DNA from 2 places in the Shewanella sp. SW32 genome. Region 2 is predicted to be linked to the other one. Evidence: riboswitches for the same ligand, from Rfam matches in the RefSeq annotation. Region 2 holds a riboswitch; the other holds the start of a gene.
The links. Region 2 has a riboswitch for cobalamin ahead of L5M28_RS01920 (ABC transporter ATP-binding protein). Riboswitches for the same ligand answer to the same signal wherever they lie in the genome.

Region 1: linked by a shared signal. The riboswitch ahead of L5M28_RS16335 (TonB-dependent receptor) and the one ahead of L5M28_RS01920 (ABC transporter ATP-binding protein) in region 2 are both predicted to bind cobalamin.

The regions. Positions count from the first base shown of each region.
Region 1 is NZ_JAKKSJ010000027.1:35,697-39,467, reverse strand. It holds gene L5M28_RS16345 (hypothetical protein) at 1-521, shown strand, start outside; gene L5M28_RS16340 (hypothetical protein) at 525-1,967, shown strand; cobalamin riboswitch at 2,102-2,337, shown strand; gene L5M28_RS16335 (TonB-dependent receptor) at 2,446-3,771, shown strand, end outside.
Region 2 is NZ_JAKKSJ010000002.1:170,086-173,856, forward strand. It holds gene cobT (nicotinate-nucleotide--dimethylbenzimidazole phosphoribosyltransferase) at 1-31, opposite strand, end outside; gene L5M28_RS01915 (FecCD family ABC transporter permease) at 240-1,370, opposite strand; gene L5M28_RS01920 (ABC transporter ATP-binding protein) at 1,367-2,242, opposite strand; cobalamin riboswitch at 2,342-2,518, opposite strand; gene L5M28_RS01925 (histidine phosphatase family protein) at 2,740-3,465, opposite strand; gene metH (methionine synthase) at 3,735-3,771, shown strand, end outside.

The sequences.
Region 1 (3,771 bases), on a different contig from region 2:
TAGGGTTTCACGACTTAGCGCTCGCGATGTTAGCCCGTTGCAATCAAGCCTTAACAGCAAGAACCTTGGCAACCTTTGTGCTGATGACTCGCACTGCGCAGCTCCCTTTTGCACTGACATTATCGGCAGAAAAGCTCAAGGCATTGGAGGCACTTTGTTATGCCAAGGAGCTCAGTTTTGGCTTGGAGGATGAAAAAAAATGCAGTGTCGACCTTGCAGCCCGTATCGAATATTTACTTTGGTTAGTTAAATGGGTGCTCGATGATACGCGTAGCGCGCCGGAGCCAAGTGTTAGCCCTGTGCAAGCGGTGATTTTAGCGGCATTTGGCCAGACGATGGCGCTTCAAACCCTCAGCCTTGATAGCGCGCAGACCACTGATAAACATGCACAAGCACTATTGTCTCGGTTAGATATGAATCATGGTTTTCAGCGCGCATTGAGGCCGATAATCGAGTCATTATCGGATAAAGTAGCGCAACATATTCAGCAACTCACGTTTTCAGCAACGACAAGGAAATAAGTTATGCAGTCTTATTCAATTCCTCGCCCTTTGGCATTCGTGTCAGTTTTAATCGCCCTGCAATTAACGGCTTGTAGTCAGCCGAAACCCTTAACCGTGTTCGAAAATGATAAGGAATCCTTATTGCAGTTTGATAACGGCAAATTGCTCCAACTTAAGGAAAATCCGAGTCCACAGTATCGCCATATTCCCTGTGATTTATCCGCAGTCGAGACTGTAGTCACCAACAGTTCGGCCTTTGCGGCGTTAACACAATCTGGTGAGGTGATCACTTGGGGCGACAGTTATGCTGGTGGTGATAGCCGGGAAGTAACGGAGCAGCTTAAGCAAGTTAAGCAAATCGTCCCAGTTAAGGACGGGTTTGCCGCGCTACGTCAAGATGGCACTGTGGTGTACTGGGGCAATGCGGGGAAATATAGCCTCGACAAAGCCCTGCAAAACCGCATGACCAATATTACCAAGTTGTTCGCTAATCAAGAGGCCATTGCGGCCCTTGATGCCAATGGCAAGGTACACACTTGGGGTTATGGCCCCTACGGCGGCAGTAGCTTACATGTGCAGGATCAATTAGTTGATGTTGTCGATATCTTTGCCAGAGGTCGCAGTTTTGTCGCCCTCAAAAAAGAGGGCAGTGCTGTGATTTGGGGGCAGGTTGAAGAGTCGACCAATATGAAAAAGTTACTCCCGCAGCTTACGGATGTAGCGAAGATCGAATATTTTCAACACACCTATGCCGCCTTGAAAAAGGACGGCACTGTGGTGAGTTGGGGTTGGCGCAGTGATGCTTACTCGATCCGCAGCGCCTTAAAGGATGTGGCGAGTATGACGGCAAACAATTGTGCCTTTGCGATTTTAAGTCCTACGGGGGATGCGCATTTTTGGGGCGATGGGATTAACTGTGGTGTCGATTGGATTCAAAAAACCGATATCACAGGGGTAAAAGAGATTATCAGCATCGGCTCAGGCTTTTTATTACTGCGGGATAAGGCCGTGCCGCAAATAGTGGCCGACGATACTGATTACGCTCATATGTTTGGGTTTCACTATGCCCAAGAGATTCTTGATAAATATTGGCAGGAAGGGAGTGTTATTACTCGAGGGCCTGCCTCCTTTGTGTTTACGCGTCCCGATGGCAAAGTGGTGCCTGTTGGTTATCGCGCCAACCGTGAAAATGTGGAGAAGTTGATTGCACGTATTCCGCGACTCACTTGGTTAGATGGCGCAAATGACGGTTATGTTGGCATCAGCGAAAAGGGGGAGCTGGTCTCTTGGTCGATGAATTTGCCAATGTTCGACAAGTCGCCAGTGCAACCTGCTGACTCGTTAGTGATTAAACCGCTGGATTTTACCCCCGTTGCCCAATGCGAAACCCCTGAGCAGCGTCAGGCGATTTTGAGCAAAGACAGACCAAAACCTGCGGCAAAAAACTGGGATGGTGTTTTCTAGCTCATGTGAGTTTTCTCGCTAATCTGAGATTAATGGACTTTCATCCGTATAGACGTCTATAATGCGCGCGCTCAGGTCTGATATGCCCTGAGCCTTGTTGGGCGTTAACAGGTTGTACGCCCTTTTAACCTAATTTTGAGTCAACCTTCTGTGGTGCTTACGATGATAGTGTCGTGAGATAATCGGGAAGCCAGTGAAATTCTGGCACTGCCCCCGCAACGGTAAAAGGTGAGAGAAGACCGCGTTTGATTGGTGTGTTCAAGAGTGAACCCGAAAGTCAGAATGTGAAAGGTCAGTCTCGCGTTAATCTAACTTTTAATGGATTAACATAGCCTAAGTCCGGAGACCGGCCCTAAAGGTGTTTTTGAGATTTCGGTGGGCAGATCTCAAAATGCGATAATCACCGTCAGTATTTACGACTGAATTAACGGTATCGTGGCGTCAATGCCCCGTTTTCCTTGCAGGAGTTAAAGGTAAAATGGGAACAAATCCAACAAAAATCGCGCTGCTGATCGGCAGCCTTTGCAGTTTTTCAATTATCGCGCCCGTTATGGCGGCTGACGATACCAGCACAGCTAAAGTTGACGAGCATCTTGTCGTGATCGGCCGCTCTGATAAGACCCCGTTAAATATTGCTGCCAATGTGAATGTGATTGATGCTGCGGCTATTGAAATGAGTGGCGCGACTAATTTGACCGACGTATTACGCGGTCAAAGCGGTATTCAAATTTCGGATAACAATATTGGAACTAGCTTTGCTATGCGTGGTTTTAGCGCCAGCACTGCCGTTAATAACACGCTGATTTTACTTGATGGTCGTCGTCTCAATAATATCGATATCGCCGCACCTAGCCTTAATGCCATTCCGCTTAATCAAGTGGATCGTATTGAAATTTTATCGGGTAGTGCAGGTGTACTTTATGGCGATCAAGCCGTGGGCGGCGTGATCAATATTGTCACTAAGTCCCCTGAAAATACTGGCGGCAGCGTGCAGTTATCTGGCGGTAGCTTTGATACCTATGAAGGTCGTGGTGATGTGTCTGGCGCGATCAACAAAGATTGGCGTTACTTTTTCACCGGTAGTTACAACCAAGGTGACAACTATCGCCAGCATAATGCCAACGAAACCGGCTCTATTCTTGGCCGCATTCAATATAAAACAGCCACAGACTCGTTCTTTGTTGAAACCAGCTACTACGATAACGATCGTGAAAATCCGGGCTCGCTTACTGAAAAGCAATTTAAAGACGATCCCCGTGCTTCATCAAATAAGGTAGAGTATGCCCACGAGATGACCACTGCGGCGCGAACGGGTTACCAGCATCAGCTTAATCAAAACTGGGCGCTGGCGGCGGATTTAGATTACAGCGATACCTTAGTGTCTTCTCTTAATTGGGGGGCGAACAGCCATAACACACGCTCACTGTTAATGTTTAGCCCTAAAGCGTTAGCGAATTACAGTACGCGTCAAGGCGAGCTAAGCCTAGTCACAGGTTTAGACATCAGCCGTGGCAAGGCTGATTTTGACACTATGGCGCGCAGTAATGTGCAGCAAATGCAAAGCGCCTATCTACAAGCTACAGTGCCTTTAAGCCATACTTTAAGTTACGTTGTGGGTGGACGATATGCGCGGGTGACCGATGAGTTAGTCGATGGCAATGTCTATCCCAATGGCATGGATTTAGACGAAAATGCCCACGCATTCGAACTGGGTTTAAATTACCGCCCAACTGCGGAGCACAGACTCTATGTGCGCGCTGATGATAACTTCCGTTTTGCCAAAGTGGATGAGCAAGCTTATACA
Region 2 (3,771 bases):
TTATTTGAAAAGACACGGCTGACTGAGACATCCACACTCCACTTTGTAATCTACATTAAATAACCACAACGCATCCCGCGTCTATGACGAACATGTCCAATTGTGCATTTCCAATCGCGGGTGGGATATCAACAGAAATACTGATTATCCCGCCAGCCTGCACTTACGACATGACTCTAGGATGACGACTTAACTCTGGGTTTACATCCTGACTAGGTGCCTACGGCATGACCTTGTATTTACGGCATGACTCTACGCTTACGCAAAATCAGCAAAAAGAACATGCTACCAATGGCGGCCGTGATAATGCCCACGGGCAACTCTTGATTCCCCAATAAACAGCGCGCTAATACATCAATCCACACCATAAATAAGCCGCCCACCAGCGCCGTTAATAAAATCGGCTGACGACCGGGAAACAGCATGCGTACTGTATGGGGGATCATTAACCCGACAAAACCGATACCGCCGCAGGTAGCCACCAAAATAGCGGTAATCAAGGAGCAGAGCAGCAACATATTGAGCCGCAGCTTAGGCACATTCACCCCTAAGGTATGCGCCGTTTCATCCCCCGCCTGCAACGCCATGATCTGCCGTTTCATGCCTAAAATAATGAATAAACTCGCACCAATCACCAGTGTTGGCAGTACTAACAAGGACCAACTGGCCTTAGCGAAACTGCCTAAACTCCAAAACAGCACAGAGGCTGTCGCCTGCGGACTGGCGAAATACAGCAGCAGACTCGTTAATGCGCCGAACATAAAGGAGGTCGCCACACCAGAGAGCAACATGCGCTCCACTTGGCTATTGAGCCCAAGCCCAGACAAAGCCAGCACTATTAGCACCGACAAACTCGCGCCAATAAAAGCGCCCAAGGGTAAGCTAAACCAAAGTAATCCAGACAAGGCACCCGAACCGCTAAAAAGCCCAGAATGTGCCGCCATGCCCGCATTATCAAAAAATCCAGAGCCCGTGAATAAGGTCAACATCACCACAGCACCAAAGGACGCGCCAGAGCTAATGCCAAACAAATAGGGATCGGCGAGCGGATTGCGGGTCACGGTTTGCAGCACACTGCCCGCCAAGGACAAACCCGCCCCCGCCACAAAGGCCAGCAAAATGCGCGGCAGCCTGAGCTCCATCACGATGCGTTCTGTCATGCCATTGGTTTGAGTGAGGTTGGTAATTTTATTGATAAACACTTGGATAACATCGATAAAACTGATGTTCGCCGCGCCAAAACTTGTGGCGGCAATGGGGGTTATCAAAGTGATTATGCCTAATGCGACCAGCATCAGTTGTTGTCTCGTCAACGGTGTCACGATACGCCCCAAATATGAGATGAAATATTGTTTACTCCCCTGAATCATCCACCTTCGCCTCGCTCGTTCAGGCCATGATCTACATGGTGATAACCATAAAAATAGCTGATTAAGGGCTTTTTATGTTGTGGATGGGGCGATACCTGAGCACACACGCCAAACACATCGCCAATTCGCGCCTCGGTTAATACTTCGGTTGGCGTCCCCATAGCGCTGACTTCCCCGTTATGGATCAACAACAAACTGTCGCACAGGGCACTGGCTAAATTAAGATCATGAATAGAGGCAATCACGCTAATCCCAAGACTACGCACCAATTCGAGGATTTGAATTTGATAGCGCACATCGAGGTGATTCGTTGGCTCATCGAGGATTAAAAGCTGCGGCTGCTGTACTATGGCGCGGGCAATCAAGGCGCGTTGCTTTTCACCGCCAGATAAGTGCTCATATTGTTGGTGCATCTTATGGCTCAAGCCGACTTTCTCTAAAGCCTTAGCAATACGCTCAATATCACAGCTCGAATTGGTATCGAACATGCCCTTGTGGGGCGTTAAGCCCATGCTGACCAATTGCTCTGTGGTGAGGTCAAAATAGTGCGGTGTATCCTGCTGTACTACGGCGACGCGACAGGCAAACGCCTTGGGCGACAAGCGCTCAATATCTTGATCAAAAAGGATAATTTTGCCCTGAGTTGGGCGAACAAACCGATACAAACAGCGCAGCAAGCTAGACTTGCCCGCACCGTTAGGGCCAATCAGCCCCAGCATCTGCCCCGTTGGCAGCGTAAAGTTAATATCGGAAAGAATGGTTTTGCCATCGATACACCAGCTCAACTGGCTCACATTAAGCGCGACTGACGGGCTCAATGATGGGTTAGTGTCCTTCACGGGGCTATTAGTTTGGATTGCGGAAAGTTTCACCTAAGCGGCGCTCCTATCGAGTCCAAACCTGTATAAAAAAAGGTTGTGCACATTGTCATCTGCTCCCTCGAGTCACCCGCTCGAGAACTAAGGCTGCACGCAGCGATAACAGAAATAGGCAGGTCTCCTGACTCGTAGGGAAGAAGATTCGAGATCTTTTTCACTACTCACAGTTGCGGGCACAGTTCGGGCTGACTGACGAGCAGCTCCCCGATTCCCTATTATATTTGGGTTGATATGCTCTTTGTTAACAACGCCACTGTGAATAAAAACAACGGAGCGATTCGAACAAAGAGAGTCTATTCCCAACACCTATTTCTGCGACGTTATCACTCATTGCGCATGTAATACGCTATCTCGTTCAAACGTCAGGGAAAAGCATTATCCTACATCTATCCTATTAGGCAATGCTGTTTAAATCAGAATATTTTCATGTCAGCTTATTCTCGCCAAACAATCACGCCTACACCATAACTCCTAGGTCGTGAAATAAGGCCTCAACACCTGCGCCCACTCGGCCAAGCTAAACGCCAATAGCAGGCACCCAGTTCATCTTGCAGCACATTAATGCTCACCACGGCCGCCACGGGTAAATCGAGTTGACTATAAAACCCCACCGCCCGTTCAACCCCTAGGGCACGCGCCATTAAGTGACGGATCACCCCGCCGTGGCTCACGACCCACACTTGAGTGGCTGGCATATTGTCAGTGGTTTCATTAATGGCACTGTTTTCATTACCCATTTTATGTGAGTCAAGGGTCAATCGTTCAAACTCGGCGGCGAGTATCTGGTCAATCGTCCCATTCACCCGCGACTCGAAACTTGCCATAGTTTCCCCATTGGGCGGCGGAGTTTGCCAAGGATTTTGCCAATACGCCGCTAAGTGTTCGCCCGCTTGTTGATACAGTTCATCGAGCCGACGACCGTCCCAATCACCAAAGTCGATTTCTTGTAAACCCGATAAAAGCTGCGCCTGCAATGGCCTTGACTCAGATACCAGCGCCGCCGTCGAATGCAATTCGGCGGCAAAGGCTTGGGCAAATTCGGCGCAGCGGCGTGAGGTCGAGCTATAAATCGCGCTACACACGCTGGCCTGTGACTCAACTGCTGCCGACATTTGTTGCCAACCCTTTTTACTCAAAGGCACATCCACACGACCCCGCAAAATAGCGCCGCCTTCACACTCACCGTGGCGCAACAATAACAACCGAACTTGTTTCATATATGCCTTTTTAGTTAGGGACTAGATGCTAGGAACTCAAGCCGAGGGCCTAAATTCTTGATTCTCGATTCTCGCTCCTAATGCCTTTGACTTTCATCTTGCCCTGACAATCATAAGTCGCGTATTATGGACGTCTATACGTTTAAATGTCCAAAACAAATTTTTAAGAACAAGTATTCAAAAAATGTCGGCTGACGACAATAAAATGCACTTAGCATAACAATGGCCGATTTTTGGACTTAACTTAGCTGTATTTAAGGTAATTATTTATGACGATACCCTCTACCAAAGCCGGCCAGATATTGG